One region of the Streptomyces sp. NPDC058637 genome, then DNA from elsewhere that is predicted to be linked to it. Evidence: riboswitches for the same ligand, from Rfam matches in the RefSeq annotation. Region 1 holds a riboswitch; each other region holds the start of a gene.
The links. Region 1 has a riboswitch for cobalamin ahead of ACFWVP_RS15060 (ribonucleoside-diphosphate reductase subunit alpha). Riboswitches for the same ligand answer to the same signal wherever they lie in the genome.

Region 1 (7,385 bases):
ACCTTGTCGAGCGCGGCGAGCAGCTCGTCCTCGGTCTCCGGCAGGACGTCGCTGCCGGTGCCCTTCTTGAGCATGTCCTTGTTGTAGATCGCGACACGGGCGCCCGCGTAGTAAGGCACGCAGAACTGCTTGCCCTCGAAAGTACAGGTGTCCTTCAGACCCTTGATCCAGGTGTCCGAGTTGTCGTACTTCTTGGGGTCGATCTCGGCGAGGGCGCCGTTCAGGATGTACTGCATCGTCTCGGTGTTGCCGAGCTCGACGACGTCCGGGAACTTGTCACCACCGAGCGCGGTGTCGAGCTTCTTGGCCTTGTCCGCCCACTGCTGGTACTGGACGTTGACCTTGACCTTCGGGTACTTCTTCTTGAACTGCGCGTTGACGTCCTCGACCAGTTCCGGCCAGGTGCTCTGCGCGTCGACCATGAGCCAGACCGTCAGGCTCTCGGTACGGTCCTTCGGATCCTTCGAAGCGTTGTCGCCACCGTCCCCACCACACGCCGCGATACCGGTCATCATCGCTGCGACGCCTACTGCCGCTATGAGCTTGCGCTTCATGCCACACCCTCCTCAGGGATACCAGCAACCCCCCGCCCACCGCGGAAATGTACGACCAGTACTGCCTGTGGGGCTGGGACCTGGTCTTTAATGGTTTAGACCAGTACCGGGAGCTTGGCCTAGACCTTTAGGGGTGTCAAGGGTGTATAAGAAGTGCACTCGCGTCCGTTATAGGACCGACATCTAAGGGAGGGCGACGACCCGTGACCGGACCGTGCCACCATGTGAGCCGCGACAGAGGGAGGAGCCGGTGACGGCAGCAACGCAGCAGTCGGGAAGGCGGGCCATGGGTACCGACGGGGCCAGCAGTACGGGCGAGACCGGCACGGGTACGGGTGCGGGTACGCGCACGGCACGCGTCCCCAAGTACTACCGGCTCAAGCGCCATCTCCTCGACATGACCGACACCTTGCCACCGGGCACGCCGGTACCGCCCGAGCGGACCCTGGCCGCCGAGTTCGACACCTCGCGCACCACCGTGCGCCAGGCCCTCCAGGAGCTGGTCGTCGAGGGCCGGCTGGAGCGCATCCAGGGCAAGGGCACCTTCGTCGCCAAGCCGAAGGTCTCCCAGGCCCTGCAGCTCACCTCGTACACCGAGGACATGCGCGCCCAGGGGCTGGAGCCGACATCTCAACTGCTGGACATCGGTTACGTCACAGCGGACGACACGCTCGCCGGGCTGCTGGACATCGCGACGGGCGGACGGGTGCTGCGGATCGAGCGGCTGCGGCTCGCCAGCGGTGAACCCATGGCCATCGAGACCACGCACCTGTCGGCCAAGCGCTTTCCCGCGCTGCGTCGTTCGCTCGTGAAGTACACCTCCCTCTACACCGCGCTGGCCGAGGTCTACGACGTCCGCCTCGCGGAGGCCGAGGAGACCATCGAGACCTCGCTGGCCACCCCGCGCGAGGCGGGACTGCTCGGTACGGACGTGGGCCTGCCGATGCTCATGCTGTCCCGGCACTCGATCGACGGACACGGCGAGCCGGTGGAATGGGTGCGCTCGGTGTACCGGGGCGACCGGTACAAGTTCGTGGCCCGCCTGAAACGGCCGACCGACTGACCGTCATTTTCGACCGATCCCCTTGCATTTGCAGGGGGATCAGTCATTTCGGGCGACGCCGGACCGTTGCACGACCGCAATGCGGACGGGGGGTGACGCTGCCCGGAACTCTCGCCTAGATTTCCTGCGCATTACAACAGGTGATCAGCGAGGGGACGGAGTCGCCACATGTCAGAAGATACCGAAGCGAAACCACCGACAGTGACACCGGCGAGGGTGGTCATCGCGCTCTGTCTGATCGCACCGTTCGTGGCGATGCTCTGGGTGAGCTCGTACGCAAAGGTTGAACCGACCTTTATCGGCATCCCGTTCTTCTACTGGTACCAAATGCTCTGGGTGGTCATTTCGACCGTACTCACCATGATCGCGTACAAGCTGTGGCAGCGTGACCAGCGCGCCCGCAAGGGGGGTGCGTCAGCATGAAGGACGGCGTGAACGGCGTGGCACTCGCCGTATTCATCTTCTTCTTCCTGGCCGTCACGGTCATCGGATTCATGGCCGCGCGCTGGCGCAAGGCCGAGAACGAGGCCAGCCTCGACGAATGGGGGCTGGGCGGGCGGTCGTTCGGCACCTGGGTGACCTGGTTCCTGCTGGGCGGGGACCTCTACACGGCGTACACCTTCGTCGCGGTCCCCGCGGCGATCTACGCGGCGGGCGCGGCCGGCTTCTTCGCCGTCCCGTACACGATCCTCGTCTACCCGCTGATCTTCACCTTCCTGCCCCGGCTCTGGTCCGTATCGCACAAGCACGGGTACGTCACCACCTCGGACTTCGTCCGCGGCCGCTTCGGCTCGAAGGGGCTCTCGCTGGCGGTCGCCCTCACGGGCATCCTGGCCACGATGCCGTACATCGCGCTCCAGCTCGTCGGCATCCAGGCCGTACTGGACGTCATGGGCGTCGGCGGCGGCGAGACCACGCACTGGTTCATCAGGGACCTGCCGCTGCTGATCGCGTTCGCCGTACTCGCCGCGTACACGTATTCGTCGGGGCTGCGCGCACCCGCGCTGATCGCGTTCGTCAAGGACGGCCTGATCTATCTGGTCATCGCCGTGGCGATCATCTACATCCCGATCAAACTCGGCGGATTCGACGACATCTTCGCCAAGGCGGGCGAGGCCTTCGCACAGACGAACGAGGCGACGGGCAAGCCGCGCGGGGCTCTCGTACCCGGCGACATGGGCCACTGGGGATATGCCACGCTGGCACTGGGATCGGCGCTGGCGCTCTTCATGTATCCGCACTCGATCACGGCGACGCTCTCCAGCCGCAGCCGTGAGGTGATCCGGCGCAACACCACGATCCTGCCGCTGTATTCACTGATGCTGGGTCTGCTGGCGCTGCTCGGATTCATGGCGATCGCCGCCGGGGTGAAGGTGGACAACGGGCAGTTGGCCATTCCGCAGCTGTTCGAGAACATGTTCCCCGACTGGTTCGCCGGTGTGGCATTCGCCGCCATCGGAATCGGCGCTCTGGTGCCCGCGGCGATTATGTCGATCGCGGCGGCGAACCTCTTCACCCGCAACATCTACAAGGACTTCATCAAACCCGACGCCACCCCCGCACAGGAGACCAAGGTCTCCAAGACGGTCTCCCTCCTGGTCAAGGTCGGGGCGCTCGCCTTCGTCCTGACCATGGACAAGACGGTGGCGATCAACTTCCAGCTCCTCGGCGGGATCTGGATCCTCCAGACGATGCCGGCCCTGGTCGGCGGCCTGTTCACCCGGTGGTTCCACCGCTGGGCCCTGATCGCGGGCTGGGCGGTCGGCATGCTGTACGGCACGGTGGCCGCGTACGGTGTCGCGAGCCCCACCCAGAAGCACTTCGGCGGCTCCTCGAAGGAGATCCCCGGCATCGGGGAGATCGGCTACATCGGTCTCACCGCGTTCGTGCTGAACGTCGTCGTGGTGATCGTGCTGACCTTCGTCCTCAACGCGCTGAAGGCCCCGGCGGGCATCGACGAGACGTCCCCGTCCGACTACACGGCGGACGTGGGCGATCCCGGCGTCCAGAAGAAGCTCCCGCCGGCCACGGTGGGCGCCCCGGGCGGTCACTGACCCCTCGGAGTGATGTGTTCCGTCCCGGTGGGGTCCGCCCCGCCGGGACGGAACCGTGAGCGGGGCACCCCGCCCCGGAAAGAGTGTGCGCCGGGCTCGCCGCCCGGGGCAGACTGACGGTCATGGATGTCTCGATCAGACGGGTCCGCACCGAGGAGCACGAGGCCTTGGGCGAGATGACCGCCCAGGCGTATCTCGGCGACGGACTGCTGGACCTCGGCGCCGACGACCCCTACCTGGAACAGCTGCGTGCCGTCGGGCGGCGGGCCGCGGAGGCTCTGGTGCTGGCCGCGGTGGACGCCGACGGCGAGCTGCTGGGCGGGGTCACCTACGTCGCGCCCGGCAGCCCCTGGGCGGACATCGCGGGCCGGGACGAAGCGGAGTTCCGGATGCTGGCCGTCGCCGCGAAGGCGCGTGGGCGCGGTGCGGGCGAGGCGCTCGTACGGGCCTGCGTCGACCGGGCGCGCGCCACCGAAGGGCTGTCCGGGGTCGTCCTGTCGACCCAGTCGTCCATGGAGGCCGCCCACCGGATCTACCGCCGCCTCGGCTTCGTACGGACCCCGGAGCGGGACTGGAGCCCTGTCCCGGGCTTCACCCTCCTGACGTTCCGCCTGGCCTTCTGACCCGTCGCGACACTACATATGGGGGCTGCCGCAATCGGCGGCCCCCACATGTATGCTCATGCTCGCTGTCGCCGCAGGGGAATCCGGTGCGAATCCGGAACTGTCCCGCAACGGTGTGACCGGTGTGCTTCTGCGCACCCGGAAGTCCGAGGACCTGCCGACAGCGTGTCCGGCTCGACCGAGCCGGATGCCATACGTCCGGGCCTCGCGGAGGGCCGGTGGACGCCGTGCGCCGTGCTGCCCCCACCCGGGCACCGCCCTGCCCGGCATCACCGCTCCCGCCGGCCCCGAGCCGAGCGAGGGATAGCCCCAGTGACCATCGCGCCAGCCGATCCGGTTTCAGCGGTCGATTCAGCCGAGTCCACGCCCGACGGGCCCGGGACCGCACTGCTGCGGACCCTGACCGACCTCACCGTCGATCTGCCCGACACCGACCCCGGGCGGGTCGCCGCCGCCGCGCTGCGAGGCCGCAACGCGCGCTCCGACGAGGCCGAACTGCGCTCGCTGGCCACCGAGGCCGCCGCGGGGCTGATCTCCGAGGACCCCGCCTACTCACGGCTCGCCGCCCGGCTCCTCACCCGCTCGATCGCGGACGAGGCGGCCGGCCAGGGCGCGGTGTCCTTCTCCGCCTCGGTCGCCACCGGTCACCGCGAGGGCCTGATCGCCGACCGCACGGCCGAGTTCGTCACGCTGCACGCGGCGTCCCTCGACGCGCTGGCCGAGCGGGCCCTCGCCGACCGTGCCGACGACCGCTTCGGCTACTTCGGCCTGCGGACGCTGTACAGCCGCTACCTGCTGCGCCACCCGCTCACCCGCCAGGTCATCGAGACCCCGCAGCACTTCATGCTGCGGGTCGCCGCCGGACTCGCCGAGGACACCTCCGCGCACGCCCTGGACGAAGTGGCGGCGCTGTACGGCCTGATGAGCCGTCTCGACTACCTCCCCTCCTCCCCCACGCTCTTCAACTCCGGCACCCGGCACCCGCAGATGTCCTCCTGCTATCTGCTGGACTCCCCGCTGGACGAGCTCGACTCGATCTACGACCGTTACCACCAGGTGGCGCGCCTCTCCAAGCACGCGGGCGGCATCGGCCTCTCGTACTCCCGTATCCGCGCACGCGGTTCGCTGATCCGGGGCACCAACGGGCACTCCAACGGCATCGTGCCGTTCCTGAAGACGCTCGACGCCTCGGTCGCCGCGGTCAACCAGGGTGGCCGCCGCAAGGGCGCCGCCGCCGTCTACCTGGAGACCTGGCACGCGGACATCGAGGAGTTCCTGGAGCTGCGCGACAACACCGGTGAGGACCAGCGGCGTACGCACAACCTCAACCTGGCGCACTGGATCCCGGACGAGTTCATGCGCCGCGTGGACACGGACGGCACCTGGTCGCTGTTCTCCCCGGCCGACGTGCCGGAACTGGTCGACCTGTGGGGCGACGACTTCGACATCGCCTACCGGGCGGCCGAGGCCAAGGGCCTGGCCCGCAAGACCATGCAGGCCCGTGAGCTGTACGGCCGGATGATGCGGACCCTCGCCCAGACCGGCCAGGGCTGGATGACGTTCAAGGACGCCTCCAACCGGACCGCGAACCAGACCGCCGAGCCGGGCCGCGTCGTGCACTCCTCGAACCTGTGCACCGAGATCCTGGAAGTCACCGACGACGGCGAGACGGCCGTCTGCAACCTCGGTTCCGTCAACCTCGGCGCGTTCGTCGCCGGCGGGGAGATGGACTGGGAGCGGCTGGACGCCACCGTCCGTACCGCCGTGACCTTCCTGGACCGCGTGGTCGACATCAACTTCTACCCGACCGAGCAGGCCGGCCGGTCCAACGCCCGCTGGCGCCCGGTGGGCCTGGGCGCGATGGGTCTGCAGGACGTCTTCTTCCAGCTGCGGCTGCCCTTCGACTCGCCGGAGGCCCGCGCACTGTCCACGAGGATCTCCGAGCGGATCATGCTCGCCGCGTACGAGGCCTCCTGCGACCTCGCGGAGAAGTCCGGCCCGTTGCCCGCCTGGTCCGAGACCCGCGCCGCCCGCGGCGTGCTGCACCCCGACCACTACGACACCGAGGTCAACTGGCCGGAGCGCTGGGACGCGCTGCGCGCCCGCGTCGCGAGGACGGGGATGCGCAACTCCCTGCTGCTCGCCATCGCCCCGACCGCGACGATCGCCTCGATCGCCGGTGTGTACGAGTGCATCGAGCCGCAGGTCTCCAACCTCTTCAAGCGCGAGACCCTCAGCGGTGAGTTCCTCCAGGTCAACGCGTACCTGGTGGACGAGCTCAAGGGGCTCGGCGTGTGGGACGCGCGGACCCGTGAGGCGCTCCGCGAGGCCAGCGGCTCCGTGCAGGGCTTCGCCTGGATCCCCGAGGACGTGCGGGCGCTGTACCGCACGGCGTGGGAGATCCCCCAGCGCGGTCTGATCGACATGGCGGCGGCCCGTACGCCCTTCCTCGACCAGAGCCAGTCGCTGAACCTGTTCCTGGAGACGCCGACGATCGGCAAGCTCTCCTCGATGTACGCGTACGCCTGGAAGCAGGGGCTGAAGACGACGTACTACCTGCGCTCGCGGCCGGCGACCCGGATCGCCCGCGCGGCGTCCGGGACGACGGCGGCCGCCGCACCCGTTCCCGTACAGCAGGCTTCGGCGCCCGACGCGGACGCCCTCGCCTGCTCGCTCGAAAACCCCGAGTCCTGCGAGGCCTGCCAGTAATGAGCTCCACCACCAAGAACCTGCTCGACCCGGGCTTCGAGCTGACCCTGCGCCCCATGCGCTACCCGGACTTCTACGAGCGCTACCGGGACGCGATCAAGAACACCTGGACGGTGGAGGAGGTCGACCTCCACTCCGACGTCGCCGATCTCGCCAAGCTCTCCCCCGGCGAGCAGCACATGATCGGCCGGCTCGTGGCCTTCTTCGCCACGGGTGACTCGATCGTCTCCAACAACCTGGTGCTGACGCTCTACAAGCACATCAACTCCCCGGAGGCGCGGCTGTACCTGTCGCGCCAGCTGTTCGAGGAGGCCGTGCACGTCCAGTTCTATCTGACGCTGCTCGACACGTATCTCCCCGACCCGGATGACCGTGCGGCGGC
Region 2 (7,385 bases), on a different contig from region 1:
TGGGCCCGCCGGGCACAGTGGGTTGTCTGTGAAAAGTCGCGAGCGGTCACTTCGCTGAGGGGCCGACCCTGCGCTTCAGGGCGGAAGATGATCGCGAGGAGGGATGGAACACACGCTCGAAGTACCATCCCTGCAAGGTTGTCCGGCCGATACTTCCCAACCTCCGCAGTGTCGTAACCGGACGGAGACAACCTGTAGAGGACAGAGGACAGAGGACAGAGGACAGAGGGCGATGAGTGTGACTGAGAGTTGGTCGCGTGTGATGAGTGAGCTGTTTCCAACCTGACGGGTGGTTGGACCTGCAGCCCCGGCTGTGGGCATGAAGAAAGCTCCTGGTAGACGGGTTTCACGACCAAGATCACCAGTCCGCCAGGAGCTTTAGCGTGCTTGTCTACCCGTCCGGCATCGATCTGTCCAGCCGCACCCTGCAACACCTCTCCGGCCTCCTCGCAGGTCACCGCCGCCGGATCGGCTCCCGGTGGCGCCGCCTCACCTGCGGCCGGCAGGCCCTGCTCGTTCTGGCCCACCTGCGTTGTGGCGACACCTATGCCCGACTCGCAGCAGGATTCCGCATCGGGATCGCTACCGCCCACCGATACATACGCGAGGCCGTCGACCTCCTGGCAGCCCTCGCGCCCACGCTCACCCAGGCCATGACGACGGTGCGCAAGAAGGCATACGTGATCCTCGACGGCACCGTGCTGCCCATCAACCGTATCGCCGCCGACCGCCCGTACTACTCGGGGAAGAAGAAGCACCACGGGGTGAACGTGCAGGTCCTCGCCGATCCAGCCGGACGCCTGATCTGGGCCTCGGACGCGCTACCCGGAGCCGTGCACGATCTGACCGCGGCCCGGACCCACGACATCGCCGCCGCTCTCGCCGCTGACGACATCAAGTGCTGGGCGGACAAGGCATACCAGGGCGCAGGTCCTGCTGTCCGCGTCCCGTTCCGGGGCAAGAATCCGCGCGGTTGGCGCCGACGTTACAACCGCGATCACGCCAAGATCCGCAGCCTCGGCGAACGCGCCATGGCCACCCTCAAATGCTGGCGGCTCCTGCAGAAACTCCGTTGCAGCACCACCCGGATCACCGCCGTCGTCCGCGCTGTCGTCGCACTCGAACTCGCCACCTGATCAAGATGGAAAAGGCTCAGTCTTCTTCGGGAGCACGCGCCGGCCGATCACGCAAATCTGCCAGGGCCCGCTACGGAGCAGATGCTCGCGGCAGCCGAGGAACGGATGGGGATCTCCCTGCATGGGGACCTGCGGACGTGGCTGTTGCAGAACAATCTGGATCTGCCGGAGGAAGACGTCGACGACGAAGTGGCATGTTGCGGCTTCGACGGGTTCCCCGACGAGGGAAGCTTCTTTCTGGGCATCCGGGCGATGGAGAGGCTCTACGCGAACCGCTCCATGCCCGGTGGATTCGACCCCGCGGACCAGCCGGACAATCCGTTCTGGCGTAACGAGTGGATCCCGTTCCTGTCGGACCAGGACGGCTGGATGGGAAAGTTCATCGATGTGCGGGACGGCCGCGTCGGCAGATGGTTCGTGGGTGAGGTCACGGTCACGGGCGAGTACGAATCGATGGCCCAGTATTTCGACTCCTTGGCGGAGACGCTGACGAGGATCGCCGATGGAAGCTCCCCGGTCTGTCGGTTCACCGAAGGTCGACTTGTCTGGTCGTGAGACGGTTCCCAACCGGATGACGGTCATTGTTAATCCGTCCTCACCCTGGAACGGCAATGAGATTCATCAGCGTTGACGTTCCAGCGTGAGGATGGCTGCGGCGATGACGGTCATCCGGTTGGGGCTGCAGCGGGCCCGGCGGAGGATCTGCCAGGACTTGAGTCGCGCGACGCTTCGTTCGACCGGTGCTCGTGCCGCTGACAGGGCTCGGTTGATTGTCTGTTGGGTTGTGGTGAGGTCCTGGCCGGGAAGCCGTCTGATGGGCGTGGTCACCCAGGGGCCGGCCCCGGCCCGTTGTGGGCCATGTGCGAGTACCCCTCGTTCGCTCAACTGCCACGAGTCAGGAAAAGCTCCAGCCCCAGGTACCCAGTCCGCTCATCACAGACAGCAGACCAGCCAGACCATGACGCGAATTCGCCTGACACCCCGTCAGCAAAGTCGGCATCGGGTCAGCATCGGGTCTACCGAAGCTGCTCGCGCACGACCACACCTCGGAATCCCGGGCACGTGCGGCGGAAGCTTCCGGAGAGGCGCTCGACCGATTCCGCTCATGAGCATGGAGCCGAGTTGCCGCGACAAGGGGCGCGCTTGGCGCGGGCCACATCGGCGCAGCTCAGCGCACCCTTCCCCGAGGTTTCAGCGCCACCGGCGGCAGGGCGGGAGCAGAGAGCCGGTCGCCGTCGTAGCCCTTCACTTCACCGAACCGGGGGCCCTCCATCCAGTCCAGCCTGGCCGCCTCGATCTCCTCATGGGACCGCCCGATGAAGTTCCACCACATGACGATCTCCTCCTCGAACGGCTCACCGCCGAGCAGCATCAGCCCCGCATCGGATGCGGCGCGCAACGGGAGCTCCGTGCGACCGCAGCCGAGGTAGAGCATCGAGCCCGGCAGCACCGGGACACCGTCGACCTCCGCCTCGCCGGACATCGAGAGCACGGCGTACTCGAAGTCGGGGTCGAGGGGCAGCCGGGCCTCGGCACCGCGCGTGAGGGCCAGGTCGGCTCCGACGATCGGGGTGTAGGCCGAACCGGGTGACGTGGCCCCGTCGAGTTCGCCGAGGATCACCGTGGCGGTGAGGCCCGGTGCCGAGACGGTCGGCAGGTCGGTGTGGTGCTGGAAGTGGGGTTCGACGTTCCTGTGGGCGTCCGGCAGGGCCACCCAGAGCTGGGCGCCGTGCAGAAACCGGGCGTGGGGTTTCGGGCTCTCCTCGGAGTGACTGATGGCCCTGCCGGATGTCATGAGGCCCAGCTCACGGGGGCGGATCGTCCGGAGGCTGCCCAGGCTGTCACGGTGCAGCACCTCACCGTCGTGCAGCCAGCTGACCGTCTGCAGACCCATGTGCGGGTGTGGGGGCACCTGCATCCCGGGCTCCTCCGCGATGTCGTCGGGGCCGTAGTGATCCACGAAAGCCCAGGCTCCGACCATCCGGCGCCCGAGATTGGGCAGCAGCCTGCGGACCTCCGTGGACTCGCCGAGCTGCACCCGGCGCGGGGTGAGGAGTTCACGTACCGGTTCGGCGACAACGAAACCCCGCCCTCCGCAGACGGAGGGTGTGGCCTGGCGATCGAGATTGCTCATGGTGCTCAACCTATTCCCGGGCGGACACGGAGCACCGGTCCCCACGCCGAAATTTTAGTGGAATGTTGAACTACTCTACTGTGTTGACGCATCTGCAAGCTTTTCGGCCGAGGAGGAGAAGTGGACGACACCTACTACGAATTCGGTACGCCCGCCGACCGCTGGGACCGGGCGCGGCTGTTCTTCGAGGCGAAGGAGTACGTGGCTGCGGCACGCATCCTCGGCGGGCTGGTCGAGGAGGTGCCGGAGCAGGTCGCCCCGCGCCTGCTGCTGGCGCGCGCCTACTACCACTCGGCGCGGCTGACGAAGGCCGAGGCGGAACTGCGTGAGGTGCTGGCGCTCGACCCCGTCGAGGACTACGCGCGGCTGATGCTCGGGCGCACCCTCGAACGCCAGGGCCGGGCCGCGGAGGCGGCCCCGCACCTGCGGATGGCCGCCGCCCTGACGGGCGACTTCGGACCGGACGCGGTGCGGTAGCGGAACGGGGCGGAGGGTCTGGACCCGGGCGGAGAGGCCGGGACCGGGCCCTCCTGCCCGGGACCAACGGGGCCGCGGTGGTCGGGGCTTCCTCGTCCTGCGGAGTGCCGAACCCGCCCACACAACGACGGAGCCCGCCGGATGTCTCCCCGGCGGGCTCGATCGTGAGGTCGGCAGGTGTGCGTGTCAGCTCACGGCACCCGCCGAGCGGGCAGCGACACGGTCGGCCGCCACCTCACCACCCGTACTCGGACGCGGCACCAGCAGCCGCTCCGTGAGGTGGCCGAACACGAGACCGAAGCTGACCCAGAGGGTCGTCTGGACCGCGAGTGTCGCCAGCCGGAACTCCCACAGCAGACTGGCGGGGAAGTCCGCGCCGACTTCGTTGAACGAGGGCAGGAAGGCGTACGCGAGCCCGATGAGAAAGACGTATGTTCCGGCCGCGGTGATCGTGGCGTTCCAGTTGCCCCACCGCGGTGCGAGCCGCCTGCCCGTGATGACGGCGGCCACCGCGAGCAGCACGCTGAGCGCGACCATCAGGAAGAACAGCCCGGTGCGTTGCCCGATGGTGTCCGGGTTCCCCACGGCCGGGGGGTTGGCCGGGTACTTCAGGAAGGGCACGACGTACACCGTCAGCAGGGCACCCCCTGCGATGAATGCTGCCGTGGCCCGCGGGCCGAAGGAGCCGATGCGGCCCAGGGCGTAGCAGAAGACGAGTGCGGCAATGCCGCCGACGGCCACGCCGAAGACCAGGACGCCGGTGGCGAGACCGCCGGTGGCCTGCATCGTGCGCGTGACCAGTTCCTCGCCGTGCTCGTGGGCGTGCGAGTGCGCCTGTGCCTCTTCCAGCGCGATGGCGGCGTCCACCCGCGACTCACCGAGGAAGTAGGCCACGGCAAGGGCGAGCGCGCCGGCCAGGAGGCCGGCCAGCATGCCGCGGATGAGCAGAGCTCTGACCGATACGGAGTTCATGAGACGTCCCTCTGGTTCCCGAAGTCTCAGTGGCAGGGGAAGCCGAGGAGGTGACGGCCGTCGTGGACCCACTCGTGCACGGCCTCGCCTGAGATGACCGCGGTGGCTCCCTGCTCGGCTCCGACGAAGTACAGCAGGACGAGCATGAGGATGCCGAAGAAGACGGCCCAGGGTGCGATGGCCTTCAGCGAGATGGGGGTGATGACCGGTGCGACGGTCGTGGGGGCGGCAGAATGTGCCATGGCAGAACCTCCTGTGGGAACACGCGTCCCTGTCGTGGTGCCTGAGACGAAGGTGCCGGGTCTGACTCCCCGCAGCGATGCGGGTACACAGTGGCGCGACCGTGCCGGATTCTCACCGGACTTCCGTTGCACCCTCGTCATGGGTGCCGCGACCATACCGCCTGCGGTTCGGCCACCGCCATGGTGCGACGGCCCCGACAACGGCCCGCAGGACGGGCCGTGTTCCCATAGGGCGCTCTCGCAGGAGGCTCCTGTTCAGGAAGGGGAGACAGAGGATGACGGTACGGGTGATGTTGATCTCACCGGCCATGAGCTCCGCGCTGCGGGGCGCCCGCTTCGAGGCCGACGCGCCCTTGGACGAGGCCGGTGCACGCAGCGCCACGGCCGCCGCTGCCGCCGGTGCGGTACCTGTCTCCGACCACCGGGCGCACGGCCCGTCCGTCCCCTGCCGACAGACCGCCGAGGCGCTCGGGCTCACCGGGACAGCCGGGCCTGCCGCGGCCGCCCGGCCCGAATCCGCCCTCCGCGACTGGGACATGGGGCGCTGGCGCGGTCGGCGGCTCTCCGAGGTGAGCGCCGCCGAGCCGGACGCGGTGACGGCCTGGCTGACCGACCCGTCGGCCGCTCCGCACGGTGGCGAGTCGCTGCTGGATCTGACGTCCCGGGTGGGCACGCTGCTGGATTCCCCGGCGTGGGGCTCGGGCCGACGGCTCGCGGTCGTCGAACCGGCGGTCGTGCGCGCCGCGATGGTCCACGCTCTGGGGCTGCCGATGGAGACCTTCTGGCGGCTCGATGTCGCCCCGCTGACCCTGACCGAGCTCAGCGGACGGTCCGGCCGCTGGAACCTGCGGTGCGGACGGCCGCTGGGCCGATAGCGGCCCGAAACCCATGGTGCCGAGCAACGTCCGGAGGGACCGGGCGACCGCGGTGACCTCAGCCATCAGGGAGCGCGACCGATCGTGGTGGCTTCAGCCGTGGGGAAGCGCGATCGCCGTGACCGCGATGCCGTTGTCGACCAGCCACTTCCCCTCGTACGACACCGGCATCCCCGGCGCCCGGCGCAGCAGCTCCGCGGTGAACGTGCCTTCGGTGGCGGTCTCGGAGCTCCGGTGGAACGTGATGTCGGCCTCGTCGAAGTCGAGTTCGATCCGGGTGATCGGGAACCACGTCTTGAACACGCTTTCCTTTGCGCTGAAGAGCAGCCGGTCCCAGTGCGGCATCGCGCTACCCGTCCCGGGTGTACGACCCGGCAGAACTCCCGGGGAGCCCCCTGGCAGCACCTCCGGGTAGATCCGCCGCCGCTCCGAGGGCAGCGACACCGCCTCCCACACGTCGGGCGGCAGCGGCTCGTTCGGCTCGGCGTCGATGCCGAGCGCACGGACGTCGGGCGCCCGGGCCAGCACCGCGGCACGGTAACCGTCGCAGTGCGTCATGCTGCCCACGATCCCCGCAGGCCACAGCGGTACGCCGCGGTGACCGCGCAGCACCGGCTGCGGCGGCAGCCCGAGGGTCGCCATGGCCCGTCTCGCACAGGCGCGTACGGCCGCGAACTCGTGCCTGCGCCGGTCCACGCTCGTGGCGACCAGCAGCGCCTCCTCCGGATAGAGGGTTCCGGCCGGAGCCTCCGTCTCGTACGTGTCCGCGCATGCCACGTACGCGGGAAGCAGCCGTTCGATCACGACGCGGCGCCCGCGTCCCCCGGGGAAGCCGGGGAAGTCGGGGAAGTCGGAGACCCGGGCATCCCAGGTGAACCGGGTGAACCGGATGCGGAGCGCGCGACGCCGGACGTCCCCGAAGGATCCGGGCCCGCCGGGGCACCCTCCCCCTCGTACGGGAGGATCTGCCGCAGCAGCCCGCGCGGGTGCCCGCGCTTGCGCCACTCCCGCGGGTAGCCGATCGAGACCTCCTCGAACCGCACACCGTCGTACCAGGTCGTACGGGGGATGTGCAGGTGCCCGTAGACGACGGCCGCGACATTGAAGCGGCGGTGCCAGTCGGCGGTGAGTTCCGTGCCGCACCACTGGGCGAATTCCGGGTACCACATGACCGACGTGGGTTCGCGCACCAGCGGCCAGTGGCCCGCGATCACGAGCGGGACCTCCGGGTCGTGCGCGGCCAGCCGCTCCTCGGTCAGCGCGACCCGCGCCCGGCACCAGTCGTCGCGGGTCGGGTACGGGTCCGGGTGCAGCAGGTATTCATCGGTGCAGACGACCCCCGCCTCGTGCGCCCGCGCCAGGGACTCCTCCTTGGTGGCCGTCCCCGGGACTCTGAACGTGTAGTCGTACAGCAGGAACACCGGGGCCACGGCCACAGGCCCGTCCGCTCCCCGCCACCGCGGGTACGGGTCCTCGGGGCTCGTCACACCCAGCTCCGCGCACACCCGGACGAGGTGGTCGTACCGTGCCCGGCCGCGCAGTTTCACCG
Region 3 (7,385 bases), on a different contig from region 1:
ATCTACGGGCTGGACCCGGACACCGCCAAGCACCTGGAGGAGCGGGTCCCGGTCGTCGTGATCGACGTGGGCCAGGCCCGCACCCTGGACCGGGTGGCCGAGCGGTTCGCGGAGCTGGCCCGCTCGCTCGGCGGCGCGCCGGCACCCGCCGCGGCAGAGGACCTCCGGGCCGCGCGGGAACGGCTGCGCGACGTGGCGGGCGCCGCGCCCGAAGGCCCCCGGGTGGTGGCGCTGTCACCGGCGGGGCCGGACCAGGCACATGTCGCCCGCCCCCGGATGTGGCCCGAACTGCGGGTGCTGGCCGAGCTCGGGGTCACCCTGGTGTCCCCGGCCGAGGGCACGGGGGTCAACTGGTCCACCACCGGCTGGACGGAGGCGGCGGAGCTCCGGCCGCACATCGTCCTCACGGACATCCGGTCCCACGCGACGCCGCTCGACGAGATCGACGCCCCCGCCTGGTCGGCGGTCGCGGGGGAAGCCCTGACCGTGCCGTGGAACCCGGAGCCCGTGTGCAGCCCACAGGCCCAGGCGCGCTTCCTCGGACTCGTGGCTGACGCGGTGGGGGCGGCGACGGCCGGCTGACGCGGACGGACCGCCCGGACCGGCGTGGCACGGCCGGCTTTCCGCTCGGCGGACCGGCCGGCGGCTGCTCCGTACGGGCGTGCCGGATCGCGCCCGCCCCCGTGGTTCGCGAGGCTGGCCCGGACGCGGGGACACGCGATCCCCCGTACCCCCAAGGGCAGGAGCAGGAATGCAGCAGGACAAGCACCCGTCGTACCACCCCGTGGTCTTCCGCGACCGTTCGGCCGGCTACGCCTTTCTGACCCGGTCCACCGCGTCCGGCGAAGAGACCATCGAGTGGGACGACGGCAACAGCTACCCCGTCATCGACGTGGAGATCTCGGCGGAGAGCCACCCGTTCTTCACGGGCAAGGCACGTGTGGTCGACACCGAGGGACAGGTCGCCAAATGGGAGCGCAGGTACGGGGACGAGGCGGGCAAGGACGAAGGGGGCGAGGGAGGCTCCTGAGCCCCCTTGCCCCCCCCCCGTGACGCACGCCCCTGCGCGGATAGGGGCCCCATGCCGCGCCCCCGGCGACCCCGGGCCGAGAACCGGGCGTGCGCGGTGCTCCCGGACCCGGTGCCGCGCCCGGCCGGACACCCGTCACGGCCGGGCCCGCGCACGGCTCCGTGCCCCGCGTACCGTGACCCGAGATCGAACAGGTCTGACCAGCACACCTGTACCCGGGTGGTGAGTGTCCTCGCCCCCGCCCCGGTCGTTTAGATCTGCATGACCGTGACCCTTACCGCCACCGCCCCACCGTCCACCGTCGAACTGCTGACCGGCGTCCTCCTGGGCGCCGGCTACCGCCGCGAGCACGGCTTCTGGCAGCGGCTGATCAGTACAGAACCGTTCCGCCGCCCCGCGGGCGGGACCCCCGAGGAGCGCCTGGGCCTCGCCTACGAAAGGCTGCGCGTCCTCAACCGCTCCCTCGACAGCGGAGCACGCCTCGCCGCCGACCCGCGCGCACTCGCCGCCCTGCACGAATGGCTGGGCCCGGTCGACCCCACGCTCACCACCGTGGCGGGCATCCACTACAACCTCTTCCTCGGCAGCCTCCTCGACCACGACGCCGTCGGCAGCCGCGATCTGTCGGACCACCTGGCGATGCGCCGCGTCGGCACCTTCCTCTGCACGGAGGTGGCGCACGGCAACGACGCGGCGTCCATGGAGACCACCGCCACGTACGACCCCGCCCGTGACGGCTTCGTGCTGCACACCCCGAACGCGGGTGCGCAGAAGTTCATGCCCAACACCAGCCCGACGGGCGGGCCGAAGTCCGGACTGGTCGCCGCCCGTCTGATGGCCGACGGCGAGGACCACGGGATCCGCCTCTTCCTCGTGCCGCTCACCGACGACGTACGGGCTCTGCCCGGGGTACGCGTACGGCGCCTGCCCGCCAGGATGGGCAGCCCCGTGGACCACTGCCTGACCGCGTTCGACCAGCTGTTCGTGGAGCGGGCCGCGTTGCTGGGAGCGCGGGAGGGAAGCGGCGGGCAGGGGGACTTCAGCAGCACGCGGGACGATCGCCGGCGACGCTTCCTGACCTCCATCGGCCGGGTCGTTCCCGGCCGGATCTCCATGAGCGCCTGCGCCGCGGGCTCGGCCAGGGCCACGCTCGCCGTCGCCGTCCGCTACGGCGGGCACCGGATGATCTCCGGCGCCCGGGGCACCCGCACCGTCCCCGTCAACGCCCACCGGACCCACCACGGGCCGCTCGCCTCGGCCATGGCGACGGTGTTCGCCATGAGTCTTCTGCACCGCCGGGCGCTGGACCGGTGGGAGGTCTGCACCGAGGAGGACCGGGCGGCGGCGGAGCGGCTCGTGGCCGTCGCCAAGGCCTGGATCACCTGGCAGGCACGCGCCGTCATCGTCCAGTGCCGTGAACGCTGCGGTGCGCAGGCGCTGCTGGAGAACAACGGCATGGCCGAGCTCGTCACCGGCGTGGAGGGCGCCATCACCGCGGAGGGCGACAACGTCGCCCTGTACAGCAAGGCGGCCGCGGACCTCCTCTTCCCGGCCGGCCCCGACCGGTGGGACACGCCGCTCGACCGCACCCCCGGTGAGCTGACCGATCCGTACTTCCTCGGCAGGCTCCTCGCGGCCGTCGAGGAGATCTGGTTCGGCCGGGCCAGGGAGCGGGTGCTCTCGGCGACCCACGACGACAGGCTCGCACGGTGGAACGCGGGCTCCGGGCCCGCCCTGCGCGGAGTCGAGGCCCACGCATACCGGCAGGCCGCCGAAGCCTTCGCGCAGGCCCGCGCCGCGCTGCCCGGAGGGGCCGCGCGGGAGCGGCTGACGGAGCTGGAGCGGCTGTTCGCCCTCGAATGGGTGGCCCGCAACAGCGGCGACCTGCTGGCCGCGGGTCTCCTGAGCGCCGATCAGGTCGACCAGTTGCCCGACGCCACCGAGGAGCTGATCGCGGCCGTCGCCGCGCACGCCCCCGAACTGGCCGAATCCTTCGCGCTGCCCGCCGAACTGCTCGCGGACTGGCCGATCGCGGGACCCGACTACGCCGACGCGTACGACGACCCCGACGGGCCCTGGCAGGCCGGGGCGGCGCTCGCGTCGGCGGGCACGGTGTGAGCGCCGCACGAGCGGTTCACGGACGCCCCGGCACCATGGTCCCGGGCCGCCGGAGCGTGCGCGAGGCCGTGGAGATCCTCGGCTTGCGGGCCGTTCTGCCGGCGTACTGGGGCACCATCTCCCTGCTCGCCCGGCGTACGAAACCCCAGGCCGGTGGCGGCGAATCGGTTCGTCGCACACGCTGACGGCACGACGGGCGGCCGGTCCACGCGGGAGGTGCGCGGGGGTGTGCGGCGGACGCCCGCGCACCCCTTCCCGGCGCGTGCGGGCCGCCCGATCGCTGCGTGATAGCTTGCAGACGCCAGTCGCACTCCACGTGGAGTCAGGGAATCCGGTGAGAATCCGGAGCTGACGCGCAGCGGTGAGGGGGACGGGCGGGGCCACAGCCACTGGGACACCCTCGGGTGCCCCGGGAAGGCGTCCCGTCCGGACGAACCCGAGTCCGAAAACCTGCTGGCACCCCGCTTCCGTACCGGGAGCGGTATTCCGTACGGGCTTCGCGCAAGAGCCCAGAGACGCAGAGGGATTCCGTGCCGTCCATACCCAGAGCCGTACGCCGAACCGCCCTGCTCGCCGCGGGACTTGTCCTGACAGGTGCCTGCGGAGGCGGGAACACGAGCCCGTCCGGAGAGGCCGCGGAGGACGGCGGCGCCGGATATCCGGTGACGCTGCGGAACTGCGGTCGCACGGTGACGGTCGAGGCCGCACCGAGCCGCGCGGTCTCCCTGAACCAGGGATCGACCGAGATCCTGTTCTCCCTGGGCCTCGCCGACCGGCTCGTGGGCACCGCGACCTGGACCGACCCGGTGATGAAGGGTCTGGAGGAGGCCGACGCCGCGGTACCCCGCATCGCGGAGAACAACCCCTCGTCGGAGAAGGTCCTCGACAAGGAACCCGACTTCGTCAGCGCCTCGTTCGAATCGACACTCGGCAAGGGCGGTGTCGCGCCCCGCGAGCAGTTCGAGAAGCTCGGTGTGCCGACCTACCTCTCGCCGACCGACTGCACGGCCAAGGACAACACCGGCAGCAGCGACGGCTCCCGTACGAAGCCGCTCACCATGGACAGCGTCTACGGCGAAGTCCACGACCTGGCCAAGGTGTTCGGCGTACAGGAGCGGGGCGACGCGCTCGTCGCCGGTCTCCGGAAGCGGATCGGGACGGCCACCGCGGGCATCGACGCCTCCGGCACCACCCTGCTCTACTGGTTCGCCAACTCCGAGGCCCCCTACCTGGCCGGCTGCTGCGGAGCGCCCGGGATCATCACCGCGGAACTGGGCGCGAGGAACGTCTTCGACGACACCCGCGAGGAATGGCCCCAGATCAACTGGGAGACCGTCGCCGACCGGAACCCCGACGTCCTCGTCATCGGCGACCTGACGCGCAGGTCGCAGACCGCCGAGAGCGCCGAGAAGAAGATCGAGTTCCTGGAGACCAACCCCGCCACGAAGAACATGGACGCGGTCCGCAACAAGCGTTACGTCCTCCTCAGCGGTCAGGCGATGAACCCGACGATCCGCACCGTCGAGGGCGTGGAGGCGGTCGCCGCCGGGCTGCGCTCCTTCGGGCTCGCCGGGTGACGGTCACCCAGGGAGCGACCGTCACCGAACAGGACCCGGGCGGGCTTCCGGACAGGGCGCCCGTCCGCGTCCTGCGCGACGGACTGCTCTGGAGCGGCGGCGTCGCCCTGCTGCTCCTGTCCGTCGCGGTCGCCGTCACGATCGGGCCCGCCCGCATCTCCGTCCCCGACGTGGGGTCGGCGGTGGCCTCCCACCTCGGCCTCGGCGACACCCGGCTCACACCCATCCGGGACGGCATCATCTGGAACCTGCGCATGCCCCGCACCCTGCTCGCCGCGGTGTGCGGGGCGGGGCTCGCCGTGTGCGGAACGGTGATGCAGTCGCTGCTGCGCAACCCGCTCGCCGACCCGTTCGTCCTCGGCGTGTCCTCCGGGGCGTCCACCGGAGCGGTCGTCGTCGTCGTCCTCGGGGTCGGCGGCGGAGCGGTGTCGATCTCCACCGGGGCCTTCGTCGGTGCCCTGTGCTCGTTCGCCCTCGTGCTCCTGCTCAGCCACACCCTCGGCGGATCGACCGACCGGGTCGTGCTGTCCGGCGTCGCCGCCATGCAGCTGTTCTCCGCGCTCACCTCCTTCGTCGTGATGACGGCCGCCGACGCCGAACAGACCCGGGGCGTGCTGTTCTGGCTGCTGGGCTCCCTGAGCGGGGTCGGCTGGACCGATGTGTGGATGTGCTCCGCGGTGCTCGTCGTGACGCTGCTGATCTGCCTGGGACACGCCCGTACCCTCGACGCGTTCGCGTTCGGACAGGACGCGGCGGCGGCCCTGGGCATTCATGTCGCCCGCACCCGGATCGTGCTGCTCTGCACGACCGCGCTGCTCACCGCGGCGCTCGTCAGCTCGGCCGGAGCCATCGGTTTCGTCGGTCTCGTCCTGCCGCACGCCGCCCGCGCGCTGACCGGCTCGGGACACCGGCGGCTGCTGCCCGTCACCGCGCTCGCCGGGGCGGTGTTCCTGGTCTGGGTCGACACCCTGGCCCGGACCGTCCTGGACCCGCAGGAGGTGCCGGTCGGTGTGTTCACGGCCCTGATCGGCGTGCCCGCCTTCGTCCTGGTCCTGTACCGCACCCGGAGGAGCACATGACGGACACCGGTCTGCGGGCCGAGCGGGTGACCCGGGAAGCGGGCGGACGGATCGTCCTCGACGGGGTGAGCATCGCCCCGCCGCCCGGCGCCACGGTCGGGCTCCTGGGCCCGAACGGCTCGGGCAAGTCCACCCTGCTGCGGGTGATGGCAGGGGTCCTCACCCCGGGCGCGGGCGTCGTCACCCTCGACGGCCGGACACTCGCGGACACCGGCCGCCGCACGGTCGCCCGGCGTGTGGCCGTGGTCGACCAGCACTCCGTCACCCAGGTCGAGCTGAGCGTGCTGGACGTCATACGTCTCGGCCGCATCCCGCACCGGCGCGCCTGGTCCGCACCCGGTCCCGAGGACGAGGCCGCCGTGCGCGAGGCACTGGCGCGCACCGGACTGGCCGACCGTGCCGGGCAGTCCTGGCACACCCTGTCCGGGGGTGAGCGCCAGCGCGTCCAGATCGCCCGCGCCCTCGCGCAGCAGCCGCGCGAACTCCTGCTGGACGAGCCGACCAACCACCTGGACATCCAGCACCAGCTGGAGCTGCTGTCCCTGGTCGCCGAGCTGCCCGTCACCGCGGTGATCGCGCTGCACGACCTCAATCTGGCCGCCATGTTCTGCGACCGGGTCACCGTCATGAGGGAAGGCCGTGCGGTGGCCGCGGGAACACCCTCGGAGGTGATCACCGAGGAACTCATCGCCGAGGTCTACCGGGTACGGGCCGTCGTGACGCCGGACGGGCCGGACGGCAGGCCCTCGGTGCGCTTCCTGCCGGGCGCGGCCGGCCGCGCCCGCGGTACCGGGTGAGTCCGGCGGCACCCGAACGGGCGCGTCGGGCCGGCCGGGTCCGAGCCCGGACGCGAAGGGGCGGGCCCGCAGAACGTCCGGGTCCGCCCCTCGCTACTGCCGCGAGGCCTGTCGCCGCTGGGTGAGGGGGTCAGCGGCGACGACCCTGGCCGTATTCGCCGCCCGTGTCCTTCCCGCTGCCCATGTCCTTGCCGTCCGCGTAGTCGATCTTCTCCTTACGGATCTCGGCGGAGACTTCCTTCTGTTCGGTGACCTTGTTGGTTTCGAGACGGACCCGCTCCACCGGGACGGCCTCCTTGCGAACGGTGGCGCGTTCGGCGTGCAGGGTGACCTCGACGTCCTGCTCACCGATGTTCGTCGTACCGGTCGACTTCTCGCCCGGCCGCAGAGGTTCGCGCACCACGCGCACCTCCTCGTGGGACACGGGCACCGTCCGGGTGACGTGCTCGGTCACGACGTACTTGTGCAGATGTGCCTTCCCGCTCTCGTACTCCTCCGTACCGACGAGGAGCTGCTCCTCGGAACGGACCATCTCCTCCCGGCCCGCGGCACCCGCGGCGGACCGCTCGGCCCCGGCTCCGGCGAGCGGACGCGATGTGGAGGACGTCTCCGTGTCGCGGTGCCTGCCCATCCCGGCGCCCTTGGTGGCCGCGGCGCCCGGCGTACCGGCCGTCGTCGCCTTGCCGGTCCCGGAGGTGCGGGCCGTTCCCGCCGCCGCTCCGGCTCCCGCTCCTGCCCCGGCGGCGCCCATGGCTGCCGTTCCGGTTCCGGACGTGGTGCGTGC
Region 4 (7,385 bases), on a different contig from region 1:
GCAGTCCAACGGCCGGTACTGATCCACCGCACCCACGCACGCCGCGGGCCCCGACCGGTTCACCGGCCGGCACCCTCACCCCTTCGGGACCTCGAATGTGACCTGTGCCTCGAAGGCGGCGCGCCGGGTGGCCCGGCGCAGGGCCTTCAGCAGGGTGGGGCCGACAGCGAGCGTCAGGACCACGGTGAGGGCGGCGCGGCCCAGGTCCCAGCCGAGCGAGGTCGCCAGGCAGTACGCGAGGAAGCGGACCAGGTTCTCGTGCGGCGGGCCGCCCTCGACGAAGGAGATCCCGGAACCGAACCCCGACACGAGCGTCCAGCCCTGCAGATTCATCACCGTGCCGTACGCGAACGCCGCCACGAAGCCGTACGCCGCGAGCATCAGCACCTCTCCCCGGCCGCGCAGCCGCTCCGGGCCGGGCAGCAGGCCCGCGCCCATCGCGAACCAGCCCATCGCCAGCATCTGGAACGGCATCCACGGCCCCACCCCGCCGGTGAGCAGCGCGGAGGTGAACAGCGTCACGGAGCCGAGGACGAAGCCGAAGCCGGGCCCCAGGACCCGGCCGCTCAGCACCATCAGGAAGAACATGGGCTCCAGGCCCGCCGTACCCGCGCCCAGCGGACGCAGCGCGGCGCCCACCGCCGCGAGGACGCCGAGCATCGCGACGGCCTTCGCGTCCAGGCCGCCGTCCGCGACCGTGGCCACGACCACACCGACGAGCAGGACGAGCAGCGCGGCGAACAGCCACGGCGCGCCCTCGGCGTGGGCGGTGACACCGGACGCCTCGCCGGCCAGCAGGGGCCAGCCGAAGGCCATCACCCCGACCGTGCTGACCAGGACGAGCGCGGCAGCGGCCCGCGGGCCGATCCGGACCGGGCGTGCCTGGCGGGAGCCGGTCATACGAAGGACTCCCCGGGAGCGTGCGCCTCCAGCGCCGTGCGCACCTGCGCCACGGTCAGCCACTGCCGCGGGGCGAGGACCTTCGCGGTCTGCGGGGCGAAGGCGGGGGAGGAGACGACGACCTGCCGGGTCGGCCCGTCGGCGACGACCTCGCCGTCGGCGAGGATCACCACCCGGTGGGCCAGTTCCGCCGTCAGCTCCACGTCGTGCGTGGCGAGGACGATCGCGTGTCCCTTCGCGGTCAGCCTCCGCAGCACCCCGACGAGCCGGGCCTTCGCCGCGTAGTCGAGGCCGCGCGTCGGTTCGTCCAGGAGGAGCAGCGGGGGGCGGGCGGTGAGGACCAGGGCGAGCGCGAGGGCGAGCCGCTGCCCCTCGGACAGATCGCGCGGGTGGGTGTCGTCCCGCACACCGGGCAGCAGCTCGGAGACCAGGGCCCGGCAGCTGCCCGGGGGCGCGCCCGCGTCGGAGTCGGCGGCGGCGCACTCGGCGGCGACCGTGTCCGCGTACAGCAGGTCGCGCGGCTCCTGGGGTACGAGTCCGACCCGGCGCGCCATGACGCCCGGCGGTGTACGGGACGGGTGCAGACCGCCGACGAGGACCGAGCCCGTGGTGGGTTCGATCATCCCGACGAGCGTGGTCAGCAGGGTCGACTTGCCCGCGCCGTTGCGGCCCATCAGGGCCACGATCTCCCCGGGCGCGACGGACAGCGTCACCCGGCGCAGCGCCTCGACGCGCCCGCGCCGCACCCCGAGGCCCTCGATCCGGGTGATGCCGTCGCCCGGTTCGGGCTCGGGCGCCGGGCGCGGACGGCGGCCGAGCAGCCGGTCGAGGAATCCGGGGGGCACGGCGGCGGGAGCGGGGAGGGGGGTCGGGGCGGCCGGCCGGGACGACCCCTCGGGCGCCGGGAGCGGCACGGACACCAGCCGTTCGCGCAGGCCCACCGCCCGCTTCCGCGCGTCGCGCACCGACAGCGGCAGCGGCTCCCACCCGGCGAGCCGGCCCAGGTCGACGACCGGCGGGCGTACGGGCGAGACGGCCATGACGTCCGCGGGCGCGCCCGTCACCGGGGCGGCGCCCGGCGACGGCAGCAGGACGACCTGGTCGGCGTACTGCACCACGCGCTCCAGCCGGTGTTCGGCCATCAGCACGGTCGTGCCCAGGTCGTGCACCAGCCGCTGGAGCACCGCCAGGACGTCCTCGGCGGCGGCCGGGTCCAGGGCGGACGTCGGCTCGTCCAGGACCAGGACCTTCGGGTGCGGGGTGAGGACCGACCCGATCGCGACCCGCTGCCGCTGGCCGCCGGACAGCGTGGCGATCGGCCGGTCGCGCAGCTCCGCCAGGCCCAGCAGGTCCAGCGTCTCCTCGACCCGCCGCCGCATCACGTCGGGGGCCAGGCCCAGCGACTCCATGCCGTACGCCAGCTCGTCCTCGACGGTGTCGGTGACGAAGTGCGCGAGCGGGTCCTGGCCCACCGTGCCCACCAGATCGGCGAGTTCGCGGGGCTTGTGGGTACGGGTGTCCCGGCCGTCGACCGTGACCCTGCCGGTCAGCACACCGCCGGTGAAGTGCGGTACGAGACCGGAGACGGCACCCAGCAGAGTCGACTTGCCGACCCCGGACGGTCCGACGAGCAGCACCAGCTCACCCTCGGGGACCGTGAGATCGACCCCCGAGAGCGTGGGACGGTCCGCTCCCTCGTACCGCACCGAAACCTGTTCGAACCGGATCACGCCTGCTCCTGGGGGTTCTTGGGGGAAGCCGACGGCGGGACGGGCGCCACGGCGGCGGGCAGCAGCCCGATCAGCACCGCGGCGGCGGGCCACAGCGGCAGTACGGGAGCGGTCAGCGGTACGACACCGGGGTACAGCGCCGCCGGGTCGGCGGCGGCCGCCCAGAACATCGCCCCGGCCACGGCGGCACCCGAGCCCGCGACCAGCCAGGCGCGCGCGCCCCACCGGTCGGGCCGGTAGCGGGTGCGGACCGTGCGCCGGCCGCCCAGTCCGAGACCCGCCAGGGCTGCGGCCAGTCCGGCCAGCAGCAGCGGCAGCCCGTACACCGCGCCCTGCGCGGACAGCAGCGCGTACGTTCCCGCGCACACGCCCAGCAGCCCGCCGAGCGTCAGCGCGTTCGTGGTGCGGCGGACGGAGACCGGGACCCGGGCCGTGCGCCCGTACCCCCGCGCGTCCATCGACGCCGCCACCGCCACCGAACGCTCCAGGGCGCCCTCCAGCACCGGCAGACCGATCTGGAGCACCGCCCCGACCCCGCCGGTCGGCCGGCCGCGCAGCCTGCGGGCGGTCCGCAGCCGCACCACGTCGGCCACCAGATTCGGTGCGAACGTCATCGCGACGACGACGGCCACCCCCACCTCGTACAGCGCTCCCGGCAGTGACTTCAGCAGCCGCGCGGGGTTGGCGAGCGAGTTCGCCGCACCGATACAGATCAGCAGCGTCGCCAGCTTCGCCCCGTCGTACAGGGCGAACACGACCTGCTCGGCCGTGACCCGGCCGCCGATCCTGACGCCCTGCGCCCAGTCGGGCAACGGCAGTTCGGGGAGCGTGAACAGCGTGTGCGTACCCGGCACCGGCGAGCCGAGGAACACGGAGAACACCAGCCGCACACCGACGACGAACAGCCCCAGCCTGATGAACGCCCCGTACGAACGGGCCCACGGCGCGTCCGTACGGCGCGCCGCCACCACATAGCCCGCCACGCCCACCAGCAGCCCGAGCAGCAGCGGATTGGCCGTACGGGACGCGGCCGTGGCCAGACCGAGCGCCCACAGCCACCAGGCCCCGGCCGGCAGCGCGTTGCCGCGGGTCGCCTCGGGAGCGCGCAGGGCATGACGCGGCCGGGCCGCGCCGGCTTCGCGGGTCATCGGCGGCGACGGGCCTGCAGCACCGCGGCGACACCCAGCAGGAGCACCGCACCGACCCCGGCGAGCACACCGGCCGACGGACCGCCGCCATCCGGGCCGTCGGCGGTATCCCCGGCGTCCGCGGCGGTCGCCGGGGACGGGCCGCCGGACTTGGCGGCACCGGAGTCCCCGCCGACCTGCTCACCGCAGCCCGACGCGGGATAGCCCGAGATCGCGCAGAGCATCGCCGCACTGTCGTACCGCAGCGGCTTCGCCACCGAGGCGAGCGCCTCCGCGGTGCTCGCGTCCGGCGCCACCCGCGCACACGCGGTGCGCGGCGCGGGCGGTGTCCCGCCCTGCGGGGCGTCCGCCGCCGTGCCCGCGTCGATGACCAGCGCGATCCGCTTGAGGCCGTCCTTCGCCGGGGTGCCCGCGCAGATCGCCCCGAAGTCCGGGGCGCGGCGCGGCTGCGCCGAGTCCGAGGAGTCCTCGCTCACCGAGAAGCGGAAGCCCTGCACGGCGCCGTCGTCGGGCCGCACCAGGGACGGGCCCTGCGTGGCGTACGTCCAGTTCTTCCCGCCGTCGCCCTCCCAGAACGACCAGTAGCGGTAGCCCGCCGCCCGCGCGCTCCCCGCGGCCGCCACGACCAGCAGGGCGCCGACGAGGAGAAGCAGTGCCGCGGTGCCCGGCGGGCGCCTCACAGCTGCTGGTTCTTCCGGCGTCCGCTGAGCAGGAACCCGATGCCCGCGCCGAAGGCGAGGCCGATGCCGACCAGCCACCAGACGCCGAGCCCGCCGTCGTCGCTGCTGGTGTCCTTCGGCTCCTGCGCGGTCGCGGTCGGCGAGGGCACGGCGGTCGCGGCGGGCGCCGGGCCCGTCGCGTTGAGCTGCTCGACGAGGTCGACGCCCCCGAAGTCACGGGCGTCGGTCCCGGTCGCGTGCGCGGCGAGTACCAGTTGCGCGGTGGCGGCGGGGCCGCCCTCCTTCGCCCAGTCCCGCGCGTTCTTCTCCAGGTAGGTGACCGCTCCGGCCGCCTTGTCCTTGTGACCCGACGCCGCCAGCGCGACGACGGCGTCGGCGGTGTTGCCGAAGTCCGGCTGCGGCTCGGTGTCCTCGGCGCCCGGCATCGGCGGCAGCTCCAGATGACCGGAGCCGGCCAGGGCGCCCGCGAGGTGGAAGGCGCCGTTCTGCGCGGACTGCTCCGGGGTCAGGTCCGTGCCCTCGGCGCAGGAGGGCGCCTTCGCCGCGTTGGAGGTGCCGGCCGCCATGCCCTTGCCCATCGCGCCGAGCACCGCCGCCGCCGTGGCGTCCGCGTTGGCCGTGAGCTTGCCGTTCTTGTCCGGCTGGTAGGCGAACGCCCCGCCGTCCTTCCCCCCGCACGGCAGGGCGAACGACCGCAGCGCCGTGTACGGCGTGCCGCCGCCCGCCTTCGTGACCGCGGCCAGCGGTACGCCCGCCCGGGCCAGTGCCCCGATCACGACGGCGGTGGAGTTGGCGTCGCTCGGGCTGCCCGGGTTGTAGCCCCAGCCGCCGTCCTCGTTCTGGACGGACTTCAGCCAGGTGACGCCCTTGTCCACGACCTCGCGGTGCACGGCCAGCTCGACCATGGCCTGGACCGCCGCCGCGGTCGCGTTGGTGTCCGCCACCGTCTTGTCGTCACAGGGCACGGAGGCGTCGCGGTACGAGGTGAAGGCCCCGTCGGCGCACTGCTGGCCGACGAGCCAGTCCACCGACTGCGTGGCGGGCGTGACGAGCTCGATCTTCTGCGCCAGGAAGGCCACCGACTGGCGCCACACGCCGTCGTACGTGGGGTCCTTCGTCCCGTACAGACCCGGCGGCAGCGCCGCCGACGGAGAGGGGGACGGGCTCGGGGCGGCGACCGCCGCGGGGGCGGCGGCGGCACAGAGCACGGCGGTGATCGCGAGCGCTGCCGCGCGGCGGCGTACGGTCATGGCGGGATGGGCCTCTCCTGCGAGGACCGGGCTCGGGCACACGGATGCACCGGGCTCCGGCCCCGTATACCTCGACGGTGCCGGCCACCGGGGTTCCGGTGGCACGAGCCGGTCACGCTCACACACGGGGCATTCCGGCTGACCGTCCCTGGGGACGGATGACGGCTGCGGGCCAGCGCCGGATTCGCACCGGCTTCCCCCCGTACGGGCATGATGACGACCCGCTCACTCTACCGGGGCGCTCCGCGCCCTCCCCGGGCGCACGGCCCACGGGACCGGCCGCGATCCCGGGGAAAGGGCTTCCCAGCAGGTCAAAGCCCGTGCGAAACTCCGGCGGGGGTCAACGGGCGGGCGCCCGTGGACAGGATCGACCGGGGCGGGAAGCACCAGTGCGTACAAGAGGAACGGCGGCCGTGGCCGCCGCGGTGAGTGCATTCATGACGGTGACCGCGGGCTGCGGTCTCGTCGGCGAGGAGGGGGCCGCGCCGAAACCGTCGCCCGTGCCCACCGTGCCGTTCACCAAGGAGACGGTGACCGGCGAGATAGCCGCCGTCGCCGGGACCGCGGGACTTCCCGCCGGTGACACCTCCACGGCCGGTCTGCCCGCGGGCGACTGGCAGGAGTGCATCGCGCCCTGGATGGGCGACGCACCGGCCGCGGGGGCGGCCGACGCCTTCGAGGCGGCCGTGCGGCAGCTGCGCCAGCAGGACTGGGAGATCGTCTCCAGCCACGCGGAGCAGGACGTCACCTTCCGCACCCTCGCCAAGCGGGGCTGGAAGGTGTACGCCCGGCACTACGCGATGGCCGGCTTCGGCACGGAGCAGATCGTGTCGCTCACCGCGGTCGAGGACGGCTGCGAACTGCCCGAGGAGATCAGGGGCGACTACGAGGACCCGGCCTGACAGCCGGAGTGGGCGATCACGAAGTGGCCCGTCGGTGACTTTCTGAGCGTGTGCGTGACGAACACGTTGTACAGGCCCATGTGCTGCCCGGAGCCGTTCGCGTGGACGTACCCGCCCGGGGTGCGGGCCCGTCCCGCCGCCACGTGCGCGACCTACCGGCCGGAAACTATGGGCCGGGGAGCGCCCCGCCCGTGTGGCGGACGGACATCCGCCGATTCCCGTTGGGTGCGGCGCCCCTCTTGCGCCCGCCGCGGGCCGCGGAGAACGGCGGGGACCGCCCGCCCGCCGCCCGCCCCGCACCATGTACGCCGCCACCATGGCCCCGCCCGAGGGTGTGTGCACCGACCCCGTGTGATGCGGGCGGTGACGTCCTTACGGTGACGCCCATGCAGACTTCCCGGACCCCGGACCACGCACCCCCCACACCGCCCGCAGACCGGTTCCTGGCCGGACGCACCGCCCTGGTCACCGGTGCGGCGAGCGGCATCGGACTGGCCTGTGCCCAGGTGCTCGCCGCCGCGGGCGCCCATGTCCACGTGGTGGACAAGGCCGCGGAGGCGGCGAAGGACCTGGCCGAGCGGATCGGCGGAACGGCCTGGGTGGCCGATCTCTCCGTGGCCGAGGCGGTGGACGCGCTGCCCGCGGACGCGGACATCGTGGTCAACAACGCCGGGCTGCAGCATGTGGCACCGGTGCACGACTTCCCGCCCGAGCGCTTCACACTGATCCACCGGGTGATGGTGGAAGCGCCGTTCCGCATCTTGCGCCGGACGCT

Region 2: linked by a shared signal. The riboswitch ahead of ACFWVP_RS02470 (CbtB-domain containing protein) and the one ahead of ACFWVP_RS15060 (ribonucleoside-diphosphate reductase subunit alpha) in region 1 are both predicted to bind cobalamin.
Region 3: linked by a shared signal. The riboswitch ahead of ACFWVP_RS04120 (ABC transporter substrate-binding protein) and the one ahead of ACFWVP_RS15060 (ribonucleoside-diphosphate reductase subunit alpha) in region 1 are both predicted to bind cobalamin.
Region 4: linked by a shared signal. The riboswitch ahead of ACFWVP_RS00530 (prenyltransferase/squalene oxidase repeat-containing protein) and the one ahead of ACFWVP_RS15060 (ribonucleoside-diphosphate reductase subunit alpha) in region 1 are both predicted to bind cobalamin.

What each region holds. Positions count from the first base shown of each region.
Region 1 covers NZ_JBHXRD010000012.1:169,731-177,115, reverse strand. Annotated here, with positions in the region: gene ACFWVP_RS15085 (sugar ABC transporter substrate-binding protein) at 1-554, opposite strand, end outside; gene ACFWVP_RS15080 (GntR family transcriptional regulator) at 841-1,617, shown strand; gene ACFWVP_RS15075 (DUF3311 domain-containing protein) at 1,786-2,040, shown strand; gene mctP (monocarboxylate uptake permease MctP) at 2,037-3,671, shown strand; gene ACFWVP_RS15065 (GNAT family N-acetyltransferase) at 3,794-4,294, shown strand; cobalamin riboswitch at 4,313-4,471, shown strand; gene ACFWVP_RS15060 (ribonucleoside-diphosphate reductase subunit alpha) at 4,607-7,003, shown strand; gene ACFWVP_RS15055 (ribonucleotide-diphosphate reductase subunit beta) at 7,003-7,385, shown strand, end outside.
Region 2 covers NZ_JBHXRD010000002.1:74,895-82,279, reverse strand. Annotated here, with positions in the region: gene ACFWVP_RS02505 (RHS repeat-associated core domain-containing protein) at 1-18, opposite strand, end outside; gene ACFWVP_RS02500 (transposase family protein) at 384-1,136, shown strand; gene ACFWVP_RS02495 (SMI1/KNR4 family protein) at 1,194-1,691, shown strand; partial or broken gene ACFWVP_RS02490 (transposase family protein) at 1,758-1,979, opposite strand; gene ACFWVP_RS02485 (pirin family protein) at 2,305-3,270, opposite strand; gene ACFWVP_RS02480 (tetratricopeptide repeat protein) at 3,391-3,747, shown strand; gene ACFWVP_RS02475 (CbtA family protein) at 3,934-4,719, opposite strand; gene ACFWVP_RS02470 (CbtB-domain containing protein) at 4,746-4,961, opposite strand; cobalamin riboswitch at 4,998-5,127, opposite strand; gene ACFWVP_RS02465 (histidine phosphatase family protein) at 5,237-5,836, shown strand; gene ACFWVP_RS02460 (4'-phosphopantetheinyl transferase) at 5,930-6,640, opposite strand; gene ACFWVP_RS02455 (metallophosphoesterase family protein) at 6,637-7,385, opposite strand, start outside.
Region 3 covers NZ_JBHXRD010000003.1:83,025-90,409, reverse strand. Annotated here, with positions in the region: gene ACFWVP_RS04135 (ABC transporter substrate-binding protein) at 1-582, shown strand, start outside; gene ACFWVP_RS04130 (type B 50S ribosomal protein L31) at 752-1,030, shown strand; gene ACFWVP_RS04125 (acyl-CoA dehydrogenase) at 1,292-3,148, shown strand; cobalamin riboswitch at 3,434-3,621, shown strand; gene ACFWVP_RS04120 (ABC transporter substrate-binding protein) at 3,679-4,725, shown strand; gene ACFWVP_RS04115 (FecCD family ABC transporter permease) at 4,797-5,804, shown strand; gene ACFWVP_RS04110 (ABC transporter ATP-binding protein) at 5,801-6,601, shown strand; gene ACFWVP_RS04105 (PRC and DUF2382 domain-containing protein) at 6,732-7,385, opposite strand, start outside.
Region 4 covers NZ_JBHXRD010000001.1:115,892-123,276, reverse strand. Annotated here, with positions in the region: gene ACFWVP_RS00550 (ECF transporter S component) at 76-900, opposite strand; gene ACFWVP_RS00545 (ABC transporter ATP-binding protein) at 897-2,630, opposite strand; gene ACFWVP_RS00540 (energy-coupling factor transporter transmembrane component T) at 2,627-3,778, opposite strand; gene ACFWVP_RS00535 (SCO2322 family protein) at 3,775-4,458, opposite strand; gene ACFWVP_RS00530 (prenyltransferase/squalene oxidase repeat-containing protein) at 4,455-5,708, opposite strand; cobalamin riboswitch at 5,815-5,938, opposite strand; gene ACFWVP_RS00525 (hypothetical protein) at 6,146-6,610, shown strand; partial or broken gene ACFWVP_RS00520 (esterase) at 6,592-6,759, opposite strand; gene ACFWVP_RS00515 (3-hydroxybutyrate dehydrogenase) at 6,997-7,385, shown strand, end outside.